2 regions of the Cupriavidus sp. H19C3 genome follow, and region 1 is predicted to be linked to the other one. Evidence: predicted binding sites of a transcription regulator. Region 1 holds the regulator's gene; the other holds the start of a gene.
The links. The regulator LexA, encoded in region 1, represses DNA repair genes until DNA is damaged. The targets are predictions, from matches to a motif close to ACTGTATNNNNATACAGT.
Positions count from the first base shown of each region.

Region 2: a site for LexA is predicted at 3,868-3,885, ahead of DFLDMN_RS23465 (putative DNA modification/repair radical SAM protein). Genes of this name have one in related genera too.

Region 1 covers NZ_CP184985.1:511,279-521,007, forward strand. The annotation lists gene DFLDMN_RS02345 (NADPH-dependent FMN reductase) at 1-85, shown strand, start outside; tRNA gene DFLDMN_RS02350 (tRNA-His) at 503-578, shown strand; gene DFLDMN_RS02355 (hypothetical protein) at 705-965, opposite strand; gene dusA (tRNA dihydrouridine(20/20a) synthase DusA) at 1,850-2,854, opposite strand; gene DFLDMN_RS02365 (hypothetical protein) at 3,183-3,914, shown strand; gene DFLDMN_RS02370 (hypothetical protein) at 4,220-4,393, opposite strand; gene lexA (transcriptional repressor LexA) at 4,545-5,201, opposite strand; gene DFLDMN_RS02380 (asparaginase) at 5,560-6,567, shown strand; gene rpsF (30S ribosomal protein S6) at 6,754-7,128, shown strand; gene priB (primosomal replication protein N) at 7,227-7,526, shown strand; gene rpsR (30S ribosomal protein S18) at 7,530-7,808, shown strand; gene rplI (50S ribosomal protein L9) at 7,840-8,292, shown strand; gene DFLDMN_RS02405 (replicative DNA helicase) at 8,405-9,729, shown strand, end outside.
Region 2 covers NZ_CP184986.1:884,325-894,053, reverse strand. The annotation lists gene DFLDMN_RS23485 (methyl-accepting chemotaxis protein) at 1-1,282, shown strand, start outside; gene DFLDMN_RS23480 (chemotaxis protein CheW) at 1,301-1,837, shown strand; gene DFLDMN_RS23475 (CheR family methyltransferase) at 1,854-2,660, shown strand; gene DFLDMN_RS23470 (protein-glutamate methylesterase/protein-glutamine glutaminase) at 2,657-3,724, shown strand; gene DFLDMN_RS23465 (putative DNA modification/repair radical SAM protein) at 3,892-5,166, shown strand; gene DFLDMN_RS23460 (UdgX family uracil-DNA binding protein) at 5,163-6,800, shown strand; gene DFLDMN_RS23455 (lysostaphin resistance A-like protein) at 7,054-7,890, shown strand; gene DFLDMN_RS23450 (LysR family transcriptional regulator) at 7,908-8,882, opposite strand; gene DFLDMN_RS23445 (SDR family NAD(P)-dependent oxidoreductase) at 8,987-9,729, shown strand, end outside.

The DNA.
Region 1 (9,729 bases):
CGTGACCAACGAGAGCACGCGTGGCTTCCTCAGCAAGTACATGACGACGTTTGCCAACTGGATCGAGCGCACCGGTACGCGCTGATCGCGGTGAGTGGGTGAATGCGGTGAACGCGGTGAACGCGCGCGCGGAGGTGGGGTCAGTCCAGTCCTACATGCGGTCGCGGGCGTGACCCGACATCGGTGGGGTGGCTGCCTTTCTATAGTGGAATCACAGATTCACGACAGGAAAGGAGCAGACATCATGCCGTACATCATCGCCTGGCTACTTGGTGTTCCCGCGTTTGTGCTGATCCTCATCTGGCTGTTCATGCACTAAGCATCGACGCACAGTGAGACTACGACGACCTGGGAAGACAAACCAAAGCGGCGCCTGCGGGCGCCGCTTTTGTTCGATCCCGGGCAGCGAAAATTTTTGTGCGTAGTACTAGCCATCGATCGAAGTTACTTGTAGAATCTTGGTTTTCGTTGATCGCGAACAAGCGGTGAGCGAATAACGACGGTGGCTGTAGCTCAGTTGGTAGAGTCCAGGATTGTGATTCCTGTCGTCGTGGGTTCGAGTCCCATCAGCCACCCCAAGCATTCCTCAAAACAGCGCCTCTTTGCAGGCGCTGTTTTGTTTTGGGTGGTGCTTCGTTGGCGGTGCCTCGTTGGTGGTGCTTGATTGGTGCTTGCTGGGTTGCCGAGACCGGTAGCGGCAGCGATCAACGGCCGCCTTGCCATTTGGCTTCGAGCAGCACCGCTTCCTTGATGGCGGCGATGGTGTCTTCCTCGCTCGGGAACAGGCCCAGCAAGCGCTTCGACTTGCCGTTGAGGACATCCTGTTGCAGCGCCTTGCCGGCGGCGTCGGAGGTTCCGTGGTGCCAGCAGTAGCGGGCTGTCCATTTGCCGTCCTGCAGCTGTTCGGCCACCCAGATCAGGCGATAGTCTTCGAAGATCACGCCGAACGACTCTTGCTCGTCCATTTTCCAAACACCTTCCAAGCCTGGGTTCGATTACCGTCGCGACCGGGTTCGGGACCGCGTTCGACCGTAATCGGATACGTCCGGCTTACAGCGATTTATCCTCCGCCTCGAGCCCGCGTTTTTGCGCGGCGCTCGCACCCCTTATGCCGACTCCGCAGCATTGAATCGGATCGTAGCACGGGTTTTGGCCCGTACCGCGGAATTAACACTGCTGCTTGAGACGGGTGTGCGATATCGACGGGGCATTCGGAAAATGGGTGGCCCAAAATCGGAAAAATCTAACGCCGTCGCCCCTACCAAGGCAGGGTTCTGTCGAGATGGCGGGCTGCGAGATACTTGTTGCCGAGGGACATTGACCCCCCTCGACATTCCCGTCAGGCGGCCTTCCATCGAAGTGTCGCCTGCTTTTTTCTGGGGAAGCCGGCCGCCGTCCACAGCGCGCGTAGCCGACGCGCGCTGCACCTGCCCTGCGGATGTATCCCGGCGCGGGCAAAAAAAGAGCCCGCCGCAGCGGACTCTTAAATTTAGCGATCTCAATTGCCCTGAAGGCCCCTCCAATGTAGCTGGCGCGTGCGTGCTCGACCATTCGGGTAAACGGAGGTAAGCGCGGCAGCGGGGCATGCCAGCCCTCCGGGACGGGCATTCATGAAAAAAAAGCCCGCACGGGGCGGGCTAATAATCAGTTGAAGAAAGCCCTGTATTCGAGGGCCCGCTCAGTTTAAGAACTTGAGGCAGTGCTGGCGAATTAGGGGAATCCCTTTGCCGGCGCGGGTTTGCGGACGGCGGCAGCCGCAAAGTGCCGGTCCCACTACGTTTTCAGTACGATCGTTCGAAATTAGAGTGTTTCCTCGGTGCGGCGCAGCACACCCCGCCGCGGGCCGGGATCAGGCAGCTTCGAGCCATTCCGGCCGCAGATGCGAGCGCGCTTCCTCGAACAGGGCAGCCACGTCCGCCACCGAGCGCGCGGCGTGCATGCGGCGCGCATCGGACAGCACACGACGCCAGCCGCGACCGCCGTGCACCCCGCGATGGAGGCCCAGCATATGCCGGGTGGCGGCGCCCATATAGCCGCCGGTCGCGACCAGCTGGCCGATATAGTCCTGCATCGCCAGTTCGACATCATGGCGGCCGGGGACCGGGGTGTCGGCCCCATAAAAGCGCTGGTCCATTTCCGCCAGGAAGTAGGGCTGATGATATGCCTCGCGGCCGATCATCACGCCATCCACATATTCAAGATGCGTGGCAATCGCCTCGTACGATGCGATACCACCATTAATCAGTATTTCGAGGTGCGGAAATTCGCGCTTCAGCTGATAGGCAACTTCATAACGCAGCGGCGGAATTTCCCGATTTTCTTTCGGGCTCAATCCCTTCAAAATGGCATTGCGCGCATGCACAATAAATGTTTCACATCCGGCCGCCGCAATGGTCCCGACAAAATCCCGCACAAAATCGTAATGTTCAATCGTGTCGATCCCAATCCGGTGCTTTACCGTGACCGGTACTGAAACCGCATCGCGCATCGCCTTGACGCAATCGGCAACCAGTTGCGGCTCGGCCATCAGGCAAGCGCCAAAGGCACCGCGCTGCACCCGCTCGGAGGGGCAACCGCAGTTCAGGTTGATCTCGGCATAGCCCCAGCGCTCGCCCAGCCTCGCGGCCTGGGCAAGGTCAGCGGGTTCGCTTCCGCCCAGTTGCAGCGCCACAGGCTGTTCCGCCGCGTCGAAATCGAGATGCCGCGCCACGTCGCCATGCAGCAGCGCGCCGGTGGTCACCATCTCGGTATAGAGCCAGGTGTGCTGGCTTAGCGAGCGGTGAAACATGCGGCAATGGCGATCGGTCCAGTCCATCATGGGAGCGACCGAGATGCGGCGGGGATTGACTTTCATCGACAAGGATTGGCAGGGCGCGGGTGGCGCGGGCATTCCGGACGGGCGCGTGGTGCGGGTGATCGGGTTGATCGGCCGCGCGCCGGGCACGAAAAACACAGCAGTATAGGCGAGCCCGTGCGATCGTGCTTGGCGTGCTGGATGGGTTGGAGGCGTGACGCCGACGCCTGGGTCGTCTTCGGGTCGCATGGTTCTGCGCGGACGTGTGGCACCGCACCAAGCGTTACGTAGTGCCTGCTGAAATCAGCTAGCATTCCCAAGCTTTCCCCAAGCTTTCATTTTTGTCATGCAGGCGTCCTGGCCTGTCACACAAAAGCGAGAAACCATCGTGAACGCACCCATGGGGTATGACGAGTTTGCCGCGCTCACGACCTACGAGAAGGTGATTCCGCCCGGCGTGCTAGCCGAGATCAATGCTGCCATTGACTCGTCATTCACGCCGCAGCCCGTGCGCGTGCAGCCCCGGGAGGTGGCGGATATCCTGCGGCAGGTCGACGCCTTCGCGCAGCTCGAATCGAGTGCCTGTGCAACGACGCGTGCCTTTGCGCGCCTGATGGCCAGGGGGCCGCTGGAAGACCGGCCCCATCATGTCTTGCGATGCGTCAGCGTGGCCAATCATCCCGATGGTCATTGCCGGCACTTCGACTCGCATCTGCTGACGTTGCTGATTCCGCTCCAACTGGCTGCGCCGGACGCGTTCTTCAACGGCGACCTGGTGGTGTATCCGCGCGTACGGCGTCGCATTTCCACGATCGGCAACGTGCTGTGCAAGCTGCGACATGGCATCCAGCGCAATCTGCCGTTTGCCTTGCGCAAGCGGCTAACGCTACGCGATCTGCGCCGCGGCCGGTGTACGCGCGTGGGCGTGCAGCCCGGCAACGTCTACGTTTTCAACGGGTTTGCGCTCAAGCACGCCAATCTGCATGTGGAGGCGGGGCAGCGGCGCTCGTTGCTGATCCACTATTACGATCCCGGCTTCTCGCTTGGCTTGAGCAAGGTGCTGCGCCTGATGCGGAAAATGCGCGATCGCCTGCATCGCAATATGACGGGAATGTATTGATCACGACGGCAGTGGCGCGCATTGCCTTGCCAAGGATGCCAGCGATGCGCGCCGTGCTGGCATCGGCAAATAGGCGAAAAAAAACCGGTACTCGGCGGGGAAGCGTCAAGTTCCGGTTCTGCGCATCGGCGCGGATAACGAGTGCAGCAAATTTGCCGCACCGACAGAATTAAATCATATTTAGGTGCGAGTTAAGTGGGGTCTCAAACTACGCGTTGTGAGCCTGCAACTGCATTTTTTACAACGCACGGGTCGCACAAACGGCCTGCTTGCACTTTGATGCTGCGTAGCCTTTTGCGTCTGCTTCACGCGGCCAGCTTGGCGGGCAATTCGTCGAGTTCCAGCATGCGGCAGATTGCGGCCATGCTGCCGACCATCGTACGGCGCTGCGCACCCTGGTAGACGCGGACGCCCTTGGTTTGCCGGAACGGCACCGGCTTGACGGGACGGCGGGCGGCGATGGAATTGATTTGCGGCATGGCTACACCTCGTGATTTGAGACAGCAAGGGGCCGCGCCCGTCGTTCAGCAGGAACGGAGCGGCTGGGGCAATGCAAGGCGGATCAATGTACGGCACATCCCTCGTTGCCAGCCTGGCAACCGCGCCGCCTTGGAAGTCAGATGCCGGAAGTCAGAAGCCGGACGAGCGAATCAGTCCAACTGCTATGCCTTCCAGGGAAAACTCTTCGCGGCCGGGCTGCACCACGATGTTCGGATAATCGGGATTCTCGGCGATCAGTTCGATGTTGCCGCCACGACGCTGCAGTCGCTTGACAGTGACATCCTCGCCAAGGCGCGCCACCACGATTTTGCCGTTCGGCGCCTCGCTGGCGCGCTTGACGGCGAGCAGGTCGCCATCGAGGATGCCGGCGTCGCGCATGCTCAGGCCGCGCACCCGTAACAGGTAGTCGGGCCGATCGTCGAAGACCGTGGCATCGACGTGGTATTGCCGGTCGATATGTTCCGCGGCAAGGATCGGGCTACCGGCAGCGACGCGGCCGACCAGCGGTAACGTGAGTTGCATCACCCCTGCCATCGGCAGCGAGAACTGGTCCGGTAGCTCGGAATCGCTGCGCGTGACCTTGAGGCGGATGCCGCGCGAAGCGCCGGGCGTCAGCTCGATCACCCCCTTGCGCGCCAGCGCCCGCAGATGCTCCTCCGCCGAGTTGGGTGAGGAGAAGCCGAACTCCGCAGCGATTTCCGCGCGGGTTGGCGGAAAGCCGGTACTCCGGATGGTGTTCCGGATGAGGTCGAAAATCTGCTGCTGCCGCGGTGTGAGGGTCGCCATGGGTCGCCTGTCAGTCCGTGATTCTGCGATTGTTCTAGGTCGTTCTACTTCGTCTTCTGGACCGTGCTACCACTCGCGCTATCTGGCGCAACGCACGACCAGCACTGTATGTTTAAACAGTATGCTGTGATTTTATACAGTATCGTGTGAAGTGCAAGCACAATCTTAGGCGGGGCCGCCCCGACGTTGCCATTGCGCGGCGTGTGTGGCGGATATGCCCGGGTGTATCGGATGCGCACGCGCACTCGCCGGGGCGCCGCGCCATTGGGGCCAGCCGCAATGCCGGAGCACGGGGCAGGGCCGCTACAATCGGCGGCCATATCTACCGCTTGCGCATGCTTTGCCGCATGCCGCCTCCATGTCCGCTCCGTTCTCGCAGTTGCCTCGTATCGTCGTGCTCGCCACTGGCGGCACCATCGCGGGCTCGTCCGGCAACCCGGGCAGCAGCGCCCAGTACCAGGCTGCCACCGTGCCGGTGAGCGCGTTGCTGCAAGGCGTGCCCACGCTCGCGGCGGTGGCGCGGATCGAGGCCGAGCAGGTAGCGCAGATCGACAGCAAGGACCTGACGTTCGCGCTGTGGAGCGTGCTCTCGGCACGTATCGCGCACTGGTCCGCCCAGCCCGATGTGGACGGCATCGTCATTACCCACGGCACCGATACGCTCGAAGAGACGGCGATGTTCCTGCACCTGACGCAGCCCTGCGCGGTGCCGGTGGTGCTGACGGCGGCCATGCGGCCGTCGACCTCGCTGTCTGCCGACGGCCCGCTCAACCTGCTCGACGCCGTGCGTGTGGCGGGCAACGCGGCCGCGCGCGGCAAGGGCGTACTGGTGGTGCTGAACCAGCAGATCCATGCGGCGCGCGATGTCGTCAAGGCACATACCTCGGCCGTGGATGCGTTCGTCTCGCCGCTCACCGGGCCGCTCGGCTTTGTGCAGGACGATCATGTGCGCGTGCTGCGGCAGCCCCTGTCCGGCGGTCGACGGCTGCCGGTGCCGCACGACTGGCCGCCGGTCGAGATCGTGGCCAGCTACGCCCAGCCGGGCCGGGGCATGGTGGACGCGCTGGTGGCCGCCGGCGTGCGCGGCATCGTGGTGGCGGCCGCCGGCAACGGCTCGGTGCACGAGGTGCTGGGCGCGGCGCTGGCCGATGCCGCCCGTGCCGGCGTGGCCGTGGTACGCAGTTCGCGTACCGGCGCGGGCCACGTGGCGATTCCGGAGACGCCGCGCGCGCTGCCGGGGGCGTTTCCGTCCGCGCTCGACCTCAATCCGTACAAGGCGCGCGTGCTGCTGATGCTGGCCCTCGCCGCCGATCCCGCGCTGGGTACCGTGCCCGCGCGCCTGCAGGACGTGCTGCGCCAGTACTGAGGCGTGGCGAGGCATGGCGGGCGGAAGCCCGCCGAGCGGCGGACGGGAGCGCGCCGGTATGGGGGCGTATGGGGACTGTATGGGCCGCGGCTTGCGGGATCGCAGGGCGCGGGCTATACTCGCGGGCTATCCAACCTTGCCGCACCGGACGTGACGCCCGGGTGGCTTCATCCAAAAGGAGCGTCAATGCGTCATTACGAAATCGTCTTTATCGTCCACCCGGACCAGAGCGAACAAGTGCCGGCGATGATCGAGCGCTACAAGCAGCTCGTGACCTCGCAGAATGGCCAGGTGCATCGCGTGGAAGACTGGGGCCGCCGTCAGATGGCCTACATGATCCAGAAGCTGGCCAAGGCCCACTACGTTTGCCTGAACATCGAATGCGGCAAGGACACCCTGGCCGAACTCGAGCACGCCTTCAAGTTCAACGACGCCGTGCTGCGTCACCTGATCGTTCAGACCAAGAAGGCTGAAACCGCTCCTTCGCCGATGATGAAGGAAGTGCAGCGCGAAGAAGCCCGCAAGGCCGCGCAAACGACCACGGAAGGCCAGGCCGCCTGAGCGCGGACTGCGGTGCCAGCGCATAGCGCGTCTCGCGTCAGCACCCTGGGTGCGATGGGCGGGGGCGGCACGGCAAAGCAGATCACGGGATCGATGCGGTGAACCAGCTCCGGCTAGCCGCCACCCTCGTCGAACGCGATGCCCTGCGCTATACGCCGGCCGGTGTGCCCGTCGTCAACTGCATCCTGCAGCATGCCGGCGAGGTACTGGAGGCGGCGACGCCCCGGCAGGTGGAGTTCGCGATCGCGGCATTGGGGATCGGCCCGGTGGGCCAGAAGCTGGAGCGGCTGCCGCTGGGTACGCTGCTCGACTGCGAAGGATTCCTTGCCCGCAAGCACCGCAACAGCAAGACGCTGGTCTTTCACATCACTGGATGTAGAGCATTCGAAAAGGATTGAATCATGGCATTCGTCAAACGTGACAACAAGAACAAGAAGCGCTTCCAGCAACAGAACCCGCTGTTCAAGCGCAAGCGCTTCTGCCGCTTCACCGTGGCAGGTGTGGAACAGATCGACTACAAGGATCTGGACACGCTGAAGGACTTCATCGGCGACAACGGCAAGATCACGCCGGCTCGCCTGACCGGTACCAAGGCACACTATCAGCGTCAGCTCGATACGGCCATCAAGCGTGCGCGTTTCCTCGCGCTGCTGCCGTACACCGACCTGCACAAGAACTGATCGTCCCCAGGACCGCAAGGAGAAATACACGATGCAAGTCATTCTGCTGGAAAAAGTCATCAACCTGGGCAACCTCGGTGACATCGTTCGCGTGAAGGACGGTTACGCTCGTAACTTCCTGATCCCGTCGAAGAAGGCCCGCCGTGCAACGCAGACGGCCATCGCCGAGTTCGAAACCAAGCGCGCCGAGCTGGAAAAGGCTGCCGCCGAGAAGCTGGCCGCCGCGCAAGCCGAAGGCGAGAAGCTGAACGGCCTGACCGTTCAGCTGACCCAGAAGTCGGGTGTTGACGGTCGTCTGTTCGGTTCGGTCACCAACGCCGACATCGCCGAAGCACTGGGCACCCAGGGCTTCAAGGTCGAGAAGTCGCAAGTGCGCATGCCGAACGGCCCGCTGAAGGTCGTGGGCGACCACCCGGTCAACGTCGCGCTCCACACCGACGTGGTGGTGGACGTGACCGTGTCGGTGCTGGGCGAGCACGTTTAAGACGTCTTTCCCTCCGCAGCACGTTGCAAAAAGGCAGGAGCCTCGCTCCTGCCTTTTTGTTTTTGGACCGCCGGGGCCATCGGCCCCATCGCCGCCGCTATAATCCCACCCCATGAACGCGCCCGCCGCCGACCCCCAACTCGACAGTCTCAAGGTTCCGCCGCATTCGATCGAGGCCGAGCAATCGGTGCTCGGTGGCCTGTTGCTGGACAACGCCGCCTGGGACCGCATTGCCGATTTCCTGTCGGAAGCGGATTTCTATCGCTTCGACCACCGTTTGATCTTCCAGAGCATTGCGCGCCTGATCGCCGCCACCAAGCCGGCGGACGTGATTACGGTCTACGAGATGCTGCAGGTGGCCGGCAAGTCCGAGGAAGTCGGTGGCCTGGCCTATCTGAACTCGCTGGCGCAGAATACGCCGAGCGCGGCCAATATCCGCCGCTATGCGGAGATCGTGCGGGAGCGTTCGGTGCTGCGCAAGCTGGTGACCGTGGCCGACGATATCGCCTCGGCGGCATTTGCCCCCAAGGGCCGCGAGGTGCGCGAGCTGCTCGACGAAGCGGAATCCAAGGTGTTTGCCATCGCCGAAGAGGGCGCGCGCGGACAGCAGGGCTTTCAGGAAATCCAGCCGCTGCTGACCCAGGTGGTCGAGCGCATCGACGAGCTGTATCACCGCGACTCGACCTCGGACGTGACCGGCGTTCCCACCGGCTTTATCGACCTCGATCGCATGACCAGCGGCATGCAGCCCGGCGACCTAGTCATCGTGGCCGGCCGCCCGTCGATGGGTAAGACGGCGTTCTCCCTGAATATCGGCGAACACGTGGCGGTGGAGCAGGGCCTGCCGGTGGCGGTGTTCTCGATGGAAATGGCCGGCACGCAGCTGGCCATGCGTATGCTCGGCTCGGTCGGACGGCTCGACCAGCACCGGCTCCGTACCGGCCGCCTGCTCGACGAAGACTGGCCGCGCCTGACCCATGCCATCCAGCGCATGAACGACGCGCAGCTGTTTATCGATGAGACGCCGGCGCTGAATCCGATGGAATTACGCGCCCGCTCGCGTCGTCTGGCGCGCCAGTGCGGGCAGCTCGGCCTGATCATCATCGATTACCTCCAGCTGATGTCGGGATCGGGCGGCGGCGAGAACCGCGCAACCGAGATCTCGGAAATCTCGCGTTCGCTGAAGGGGCTGGCCAAGGAACTCAACTGTCCGGTAATCGCACTGTCACAGCTGAACCGCAGCCTGGAGCAGCGACCCAACAAGCGCCCTGTGATGTCCGATCTGCGTGAATCGGGCGCTATCGAACAGGATGCCGACGTGATCCTGTTCATCTATCGCGACGAGGTGTACAACCCCGATTCGCAGGACAAGGGCACTGCGGAAATCATCATCGGCAAGCAGCGTAACGGCCCGATCGGTACGGTGCGCCTGACCTT
Region 2 (9,729 bases), on a different replicon from region 1:
CGATATGGACGGCTTTTTTGCCGAGCACGAGAAGCTGGTGGCCCTGAGCAGCCAGAACAAGAACGATGAAGCCAAGGTCATTCTCGACGGCGTTGGGCTCAAGCGCTACAACGCCGTGCGCGCCAGCAGCGACAAGCTGTCGGAACTGAACATCGCCGGCGGCGAACAGGCCTCGCGCGAAGCGGGCCGCATCTATGCCGCGGCGCGTAGCTGGGTGGTCGGCATCCTGATCGGCTGCAGCGTGCTGGCGCTCGGCATGGCGTTCGTGATTACGCGTTCGCTGGTGCGCCAGCTCGGCGGCGAACCGGGTTACGTGGCCGATATCGCCAACAGCGTGGCCAACGGCGATCTTACGCTCTCGATCCAGAGCCGTCAGGGCGATACCAGCAGCGTGCTGGCCGCCATGAAGCACATGGTGACGCGTCTCTCGCAGATCGTGACCGAAGTCAACGGCGGCGCGGAAGCCCTCGCCGGCGCGTCCGAGGAAGTCAGCGCCACGGCGCAGTCGCTGAGCCAGGCGTCGAGCGAGCAGGCATCGGGCGTGGAGGAAACCAGCGCCTCGGTCGAGCAGATGACGGCCTCGATTTCGCAGAACACCGAGAACTCGAAGGTGACCGACAGCATTGCCACCAAGGCCGCCACGGAAGCGTCGGAAGGCGGCGATGCGGTCAAGGCCACGGTCAGCGCGATGAAGCAGATCGCACAGAAGATCGGCATCATCGACGATATCGCCTACCAGACCAACCTGCTGGCGCTCAACGCGGCGATCGAGGCGGCCCGTGCCGGCGAACATGGCAAGGGCTTTGCGGTGGTGGCGGCCGAAGTGCGCAAGCTGGCCGAGCGCAGCCAGGTGGCGGCGCAGGAGATCGGCGACGTGGCCGGCTCCAGCGTGGAACTGGCCGAGCGTGCCGGCAAGCTGCTCGACGAGATGGTGCCGAATATCCGCAAGACCTCCGATCTGGTGCAGGAGATCACGGCGGCATCGGAGGAGCAGTCGTCGGGTGTCAGCCAGATCAACGCGGCCATGACGCAGCTGAGCCAGACCACGCAGCAGAACGCCTCGAACTCGGAGGAGCTGGCTGCCACCGCCGAGGAAATGAGCAGCCAGGCAGAGCAACTGCGCAACACCATGAGCTTCTTCCGCCTGGCCGGTGCCAGCACGCATGCCAACGCACCGGCGCGCAAGCCGGCGCGTGCCGCGGTGCGCAAGCCCGCGCCCAAGCTCGACCTGGCGCTCGCCGATGGCGAACTGGTCGACGAATCGCAGTTCGCGCGCTATTGACTGGAACGGGAGACAGCGATGGACAGTGTGGTTTCTGGCGCCACCGCGGGTACTCACGCGGACGCCGCCCAATACCTGACATTCCAGCTCGGCGGCGAGATGTTTGCCATCGGCATTCTCGCCATCAAGGAGATCATCGAGTACGGCACGCCGACCGTGGTGCCGATGATGCCGGCCACCGTGCGCGGCGTGATCAACCTGCGCGGCGCGGTGGTGCCGGTGATGGACCTGCAGGCCCGCTTTGGCCAGCGGCCGAGTCCGGTGGGCAAGCGCACCTGCATCGTCATCGTCGAGGTGCCCAACGGCGACGAGTGCCAGGTGGTGGGGGTGGTGGTCGATGCGGTGAACGAGGTCGTGGATATCGGTGCTGCCGATATCGAGCCGACGCCCTCGTTTGGCGCGCGCATCCGGTCCGACTTCATCGACGGCATGGGCAAGGTCAAGGGACGCTTTGTGATCCTGCTGAACCTCGAGCGCGTGCTGTCGCTCGAGGACATGGCATCGTTCGTGCAGATGTCGGCCGAGGCCCCGTCGATGGATGGCGCCACGGCGTGAGCATGCGGGGGCCAACGTGCGTCAATTGACCCTGACCGACCAGGAGTTCGGCAATTTCCAGCGCTTTATCTACGAGGCAGCCGGCATTACGCTGTCCTCGGCCAAGAAGGCGCTGGTCTGCGGCCGCCTGGCCAAGCGCGTGCACGCGCGGCAGCTCGATGGCTATGCGGCCTATTTCGAGCTGCTGCGCAGCCGGCGCGATACGGCCGAGGTGCAGATCGCGGTGGACCTGCTGACCACCAACGAGACGTATTTCTTCCGCGAACCGAAGCACTTCGAGCTGTTGCGCAGGCTCGCGCTCGCGCATCCCGGCGGGCGCCCGTTCCGCATCTGGAGCGCGGCATGCTCCAGCGGCGAGGAGCCGTACAGCATGGCGATGGTGCTCAGCGACTGCATGCAGGACCGTCCGTTCGAGGTACTCGGCACCGATATCAGCACGCGCATGCTGGCGCGGGCCCGCACCGGCCACTATCCGGACCAGCGCGCGCGCCTGATTCCGCCGCCCTATCTGAAACGCTTCTGCCTGCGCGGCCAGGGCGAGCAGGAAGGCACCATGCTGGTCGACCGCATCGTACGCAACAAGGTGCGCTTCGCCCAGGCCAACCTCAATGCCGCCCTGCCCGATGTGGGCCTGTTCGACACGATCTTCCTGCGCAACGTGATGATCTATTTCAATGGCCATACCAAACGCCAGGTGGTGGCGCGCGTGCTCGCGCAGCTGCGGCCAGGCGGCTATTTTTGCATCGGTCATTCGGAGAGCCTCAACGACGTGACCGATGCCGTCGAACAGCTGGCGCCGTCCGTATTCCGCAAGCCGGCATGACGACAATCAAGGTACTCGTGGTCGACGATTCGGCCGTGGTCCGGCAGGTGCTGGTCAACCTGCTCTCGGCGGCACCGGGCGTGGAGGTACTGCATGCGGTGGCCGACCCGCTGCTGGCGATGGAGCGCATGCGTACGCAATGGCCCGACGTGATCGTGCTCGATGTGGAAATGCCGCGCATGGACGGCATCACGTTCCTGCGCAAGATCATGACGGAGCGGCCCACCCCGGTGGTGATCTGCTCGACGCTGACCGAGAAAGGCGCCCGCACGACCATGGAAGCCATGGCCGCCGGTGCGGTGTCGATCGTCACCAAACCCCGCCTGGGCCTCAAGCAGTTCCTGCAGGAGGCCGCGGACGAACTGGTCGGCACGGTCAAGGCGGCAGCGCGCGCCAATGTGCGGCGGCTGGCGCCGCGCCCGGCCGCACCGCCGGCGCCGACGGCCAGGCATACGGCCGACGTCATCCTGCCGCCGGGGGCGCCGCGCGCCATGATCAAGACAACCGAGCGTGTGGTCGCCATCGGTACCTCGACCGGCGGCACGCAGGCGCTCGAAGCCGTGCTGACCGCCTTGCCGCGGGTGTCGCCCGGGCTGGTCATCGTGCAGCATATGCCGGAGAAATTCACCGCGGCCTTTGCCGCGCGGCTCGACTCACTGTGCGCGATCTCGGTCAAGGAGGCACAGACCGGCGACCGCGTGGTGCCCGGCCGTGCGCTGATCGCGCCCGGCGGCCGCCACATGCTGCTACGCCGCAGCGGCGCGCAGTATCACGTCGACGTGGTGGACGGGCCGCTGGTCAACCGCCACCGGCCGTCGGTCGATGTGCTGTTCCGCTCGGTGGCCAAATGCGCGGGAGCCAATGCGCTCGGCATCATCATGACCGGGATGGGCGACGATGGCGCCGCCGGCATGCTCGAAATGCGCACGGCCGGCGCGCGCACCGTGGCCCAGGACGAGCAGAGTTGCGTGGTGTTTGGCATGCCGCGCGAGGCGTTGCGGCGCGGCGGCGTCGAGCGCACGGTGGCGTTGGCCGAGATCTGGCGCGAGATCGGTAGCGCGTAGTTGCGGCAGCGGTGAGGATGGCAACGGCGATACGGCTGCCCCGGCTTCGGTTGTGCCGTACGGACCATACCGCACGGGCACATCCCACGCACAGTCCGCGCACAGGCGGCGCGCCTTGCGCTTGGCCAGCCGTTGCGTAGAATACTGTATAAATATACAGTATCGCGATGGAACTGCTCACCAAACTGGAAATCCTCGCCGACGCGGCCAAGTACGATGCTTCCTGCGCCAGCAGCGGTGCGCCCAAACGGGATTCCCTGGGCGGCACCGGCCTCGGGGCCACCACCGGCGCCGGCATCTGCCATAGCTTCACGCCCGACGGCCGCTGCGTGTCGCTGCTCAAGATCCTGCTGACAAATTTCTGCCAGTACGACTGCCAGTATTGCGTGAACCGCCGCTCGAGCAACGTGCCGCGCGCACGCTTTACGCCTGAGGAAGTCGTCACCCTGACGCTCGACTTCTACCGGCGCAACTACATCGACGGCCTGTTCCTGAGCTCCGGCATCATCCGCAGCGCCGACTACACCATGGAACAGCTGGTCGAGGTCGCCCGTGCCCTGCGCGACACCCATCAGTTCCGCGGCTATCTCCATCTGAAGACCATTCCGGATGCCGATCCGCGCCTGATTGCGGACGCCGGCCGGTATGCCGACCGTCTCAGCGTCAACATCGAGTTGCCGACCGATGGCGGGCTCGCCCGGCTCGCGCCCGAGAAGAACGCCGGCACCATCCGGCGTGCGATGGGCGCGATCCGGCTTGCGCAGGAGGAGGCGGAAGACGATCTGCGCATCGGATCCGGCGGCCGGGTTGGGGCGCGGGTGGGTGGGCCGTCTGTGCACGGCGATTCGCCGTCGCAGCGCGCGCCCGCGGGGCAAAGTACGCAGATGATCGTCGGCGCCGACGATGCCGACGACCGTACGATCCTGGAGACGGCGCAGACCTTATACGGCGCCTACAGGCTCAAGCGTGTCTACTACTCCGCCTTCAGTCCGATTCCCGACAGTCCGGCGGCCGTGCCGGCGACGGCGCCGCCGCTGCTGCGCGAGCATCGGCTGTACCAGGCCGACTTCCTGCTGCGCGGCTATGGTTTCCGGGCCGAGGAACTGTTTGCCGGCGGCGGCGCCCTGCCGCTCGATATCGATCCCAAGCTGGCCTGGGCGCTCGCGCACCGCGAGTCGTTTCCGGTCGATCTCAACCGTGCGCCACCGCGCCTGATCGCGCGCGTACCGGGCATCGGCATGCGCAACGCCAAGCGGCTGACCGCACTGCGGCGTGAGCGTGCCATCCGCTACCAGGACCTCGTGCGCCTGCGCTGTGCCATGGATACCGTCAGGCCGTTCGTGGTGGTGCAGGATTACCGGCCGGCGCTGGCCGAGCCCAGCTCCGAGCAGTTACGGCGCGCGCTGGCACCCGCGCCGCAGCGGCAGCTTTCGTTGTTATGACGCACGCGCACCCGCCCGTGCTGGTGGTGGACGGCGGCTATGGCAGCTGGCGCGCCCAGGCCCTGCGCGCGCTCGGTGCCGGCTGGCGGCCCGAGGCCCTGACCTGGGTCGAACGCGGGCCGGCATCGGCTGCGGGCATGGATGCCAACGCGCAGATGATGCTGGCACTGCCGGCTGGCGCCCCGCAGGCGACCGGTGCCACAGCCGCGGGCGACGGACGGGCCGGCATGGCCGCTACGCCAGGCGATGCGCCTGCGAACCCTCCCTCTACCTTGGGTAACGCGCCAGCGAGCGCATCGTGCGCCCCACCACCCGCCGTGCCGACGTCCCCGCGCGTACGCGTATCGAAGGAACTCTCCACGCTGCTGCAGGATGCCGCGCAATATCGCGCGCCAGAGCGCTGGAGTTTCCTGTATCGCGTGCTGTGGCGCTGGTGCCAGGGCGACCGGGCGGTAGCGTCCGCCGCCGATGAAGACGGCGCGCGCCTGCATGGGATGGCCAAGGCGGTACGGCGCGCCCGCCACGACATGATCGCGTACGTGCGCTTCCACCGGCGTGACGACGGCGACTTGCCGCCGGCGGCGATGCACGCTCCTGCAGCCGCAACTACCGCGGCCGGCTTCCCCGAGTTCCTGGCCTGGTACGAACCCGATCACGACGTGCTGCCCTACGCCGCCGAACATTTCGCGCGTCGCATGGGCCCATCGTCATGGTGGATTGCCACGCCGCACGGCACCGCCCTGTGGGATGGGAAGGAACTGCAGTATTCGTATGCGCCCGTCGATGCCAGCGCATTCCGCGCCGGCACGGGTGCCGACCAGGTGGAGTCGCTGTGGCTGGCCTATTACCGCAACATCTTCAATCCGGCCCGCCTCAACGAAGCTGCCTTGCAACAGCATATGCCGGTGCGTTTCTGGAAGGGCCTGCCGGAGGGCCCGCTGATACCGGCGATGATTGCCAAGGCGCGCAACGGCGCGCGACGGGTCGGACAGGCACAGGCCGTCGGCATGATGCCCGGCAAGGCGGTGGCGATGGATGCGCGCCAGGCACTGCCGGCGCGGCCGGCGCCGTCGTCGCTCGACCAGTGCCGCCGGTGCGACCTGTGGCGCCATGCCACCCAGGCCGTGCCAGGCATGGGCCCCGACAATGCGCGCATCATGCTGATCGGCGAGCAGCCGGGCGACCACGAAGACCTGGCCGGGCGCGCGTTTGTCGGTCCGGCCGGCCAGATCCTGGACGATGCCTTGCGCCGCGCCGGACTGCCCCGCGAGACGGTTTTCCTGACCAACGCGGTCAAGCATTTCAAATGGGTCGCGCGCGGCAAGCGGCGCCTGCACCAGACGCCAGGTCAACAGGAAGTGGAAGCCTGCGCGCACTGGCTCGAAGCGGAACTCGCGCGCGTGCGCCCGGCGGTGATCGTCACGCTCGGCGCCACCGCACTGGGCGCGGTGCTCGGCCACAAGGCCAATATGCACGACTATCTCGACCGGCCGGTGCGGCTGGGCGAGGCGTGGCTGGTGGCGACGTGGCATCCGTCCTATGCGCTGCGTGTGGACGATAGCGAGACACGTGTCGGGGTGATCGGGCAGATCAGCGCCGCGTTGGCGCGGGCACGCGAGTTGAGCGCAAGTTGAGCGCAAGTTGAGCAGGAGTTGAGCGCGGAGTTTGGCACCAGTCGAGCGCGAACTGCGCGCGCCCGACCTTCCGCTGGCCACGCCGTCCCGCAATTTTCGCTCCGCCCCGCCGCGCCGCCATTCGCACGGCGCGGACGCCCCGCGCCGGTCCACACCGGCCTGCCACCCGCGACCGTGCAGTATCCTGCTGCCTGTCGATTTGCGCGCCCTTTTTTCTCACCCTTTCTCTCCCTTTATCTTTGGAGGAGCCTGGATGCTCACGCTGCCGTGGGTCGCGATCTTTCTTGCCGCGCCGGCCACCTGGCTGGCGGCGCTGCGTTGGCTCGGCCTGGCGTTACTGGTGGCGGGCTATGGCACGGCCCTGATCAATGGCCAGCTCGGCGTGGCGGCGCTGATCCCGATCGCGCTGCTGGCCGCGGCCGCATGGTGGGTCGCCCCGCCGCGCCCCGCGTGGCTGCGCTGCATCGGACACCTGCTATTTGTCGTGCTGGCAATCGCGCTACTGATGCACTGGCTGCCCGGCTTCCATAACTGGCGTGTCATCGACGGCGTGCGCACCACGCCGGACGCGCAGCCGTTCACGATGTACCTCAACTTCGACAAGCCGCTCGTGGGCTTCTGGCTGCTGCTCGTGCTGCCGTGGATCCGCCCGCGCCGCAGCGCGCGCGCCTCGCTGCCGGCAGGTCTGGCCGGCATGCTGCTGACCGCGGCGGTATGCCTGGCGGCGGCGGCGGCGCTGGGCAAGGTCCATTGGGCGCCAAAATGGCCCGCCTTCGCCTGGCTGTTCCTCGCCAATAACCTGCTGCTGGTAACGCTGACCGAGGAAGCCCTGTTTCGCGGCTACCTGCAAGGCGGGCTCGAGCGTTGGCTGGCGCCACGGTGGTACGGCAATGCGCTGGCGCTTGCCCTTGCCTCGGTGCTGTTCGGCCTCGCGCATGCCGCGGGCGGATGGCAATGGATGGTACTGGGCACGATCGCGGGCTGCGGCTATGGACTGGCGTACCGGCATGGCGGTCTGCAAGCGGCCGTGCTCGCGCACTTCGGGCTCAACCTGCTGCACTTCACCTTGTTTACCTACCCGTCCCTATAATCGGTCAGGTTGCCCGGTCAGGTTGCTCGGTCAGGCCGGACGCCGCGCACGGCCGTCGGCGCTGTTCCGGGCGGCAGGATCCACTCCGGCATCTGCCGCTTGAGCGCATCGGATACCACCCTTACCTGCTCCACCGCCTCGGCCGCAATGGCCGATAACGGCGACGCCTTGCGGCGCACGATGCCGACCGAACGGACCGGCCCGTCGACGATCTCCGCGACGCGCATGCCCCTGAGCGACAGCAAGGGCAGGATGCCCAGGTACGGCAACACCGCTATGCCAAGCCCCTGCTTGACGAAGCCCGCGATGGTACCGATCTGGTCGAGCTGCAGCTTGGGCTGGAACATCACGCCACGCTGCAGGAATGCCGCGCTCATGTATTTCTTGGCGGTGCTGGCATCGGTCATGCTGATCAGCGGCAGGTCGGTCAACTCTTCCATGCGCATCTGCTTGCGCACGCGCCGGTGCCAGGCCGCGGGAGCCAGCAGCACGAAGCGATCGCGCAGAATCTCCTCGAATTGCAGTTCCGCATGCGACGGTGACGCCGACGCCAACGCAAAGTCGACCTGGTAGCCGATCACACGCTGCACGGCGGCGCCGTCGGCACAGTCCACGATCGACATCTGCGCATGCGGAAACCGCTGCTCCAGCGCCCCGCACACACCCGGCAATATCACGTTGGCCAGCGAGGGCAACGCGGCCATGGCAATGCGATGCGCCTCGTGTTCCGCGCGGCCTTGCATCTGCCGCAGGCCCGTGTCGTATTCCCCGATCACGCGCCGCGCCATCGGTACCAGTTGGTCTCCGGCCGGTGTAAGCCGCACGCTGCGGGTGGAACGCTCGAACAGCGCGACCCCGAGTTCCGACTCGAGGTCCTTGACTGCCTTGCTGAGCGAGGGCTGCGTAATGAAGAACTGCTGCGCGGTGCGGCTGAAATTGAGCGACTCGGCAAGTGCGAGAAAGATGCGAAGCTGGCGCGGTGCGATATTCATTCCCTGGACCGATCAACATATAGATATTTTGAATTTCAGCAAAAAATGTATCACTAACTAGAATGTGCGCCACACGGGGGCAACCCCGACACTACGGAGACAAGATGCTGAACCTGCAAGGCAAGGTCGCACTGATCATGGGCTGCGGCGCGGTCGCCAGCGGCTGGGGCAATGGCCGCGCCACCGCGGTACTGATGGCGCGCCAGGGTGCGCGCGTGTTCGGGACCGATCTCGTGCTCGACCACGCGCTGGAAACGCGGCGCATCATCGCCGCCGAAGGCTTCGAGGCCGAGGTGGTCGCGTGCGACAGCACCAGCGCGGAACAGGTCCGACGCACCGTCGATGCGTGCATGGCACGCCATGGCCGCATCGATATCCTCGTGAACAACGTCGGCCTGTCGCAACCGGGCGGCCCGATCGATATGGACGAGGCCGTGTGGGATGCGCAGATGCAGGTCAACCTCAAGGGTGCCTTTCTGACCTGCAAGTACGTGTTGCCGATCATGAAGGCACAGGGCGGCGGTGCGGTGGTCAATGTATCGTCGGTGGCGGGCCTGCGCTATGTGGGCAAGCCGCAGGTGGCCTATGCCGCCGCCAAGGCCGGCCTGATGCATTTCACCCGAACCACGGCGGTCATCCATGCCCCCGACAATATCCGCCTGAATTGCGTCGTGCCTGGCCTCATGCATACCCCGCTGCTGCAAGGACTGGCCAGCAAGTATGCCAAGGGCGATACGCAGGGCTTTATCGACCATCGCAACAACCAGGTGCCGATGAAGCATATGGGCGATGGCTGGGATACCGCGCATGCGGCGCTGTTCCTCGCCGCCGATGAGAGCCGCTACGT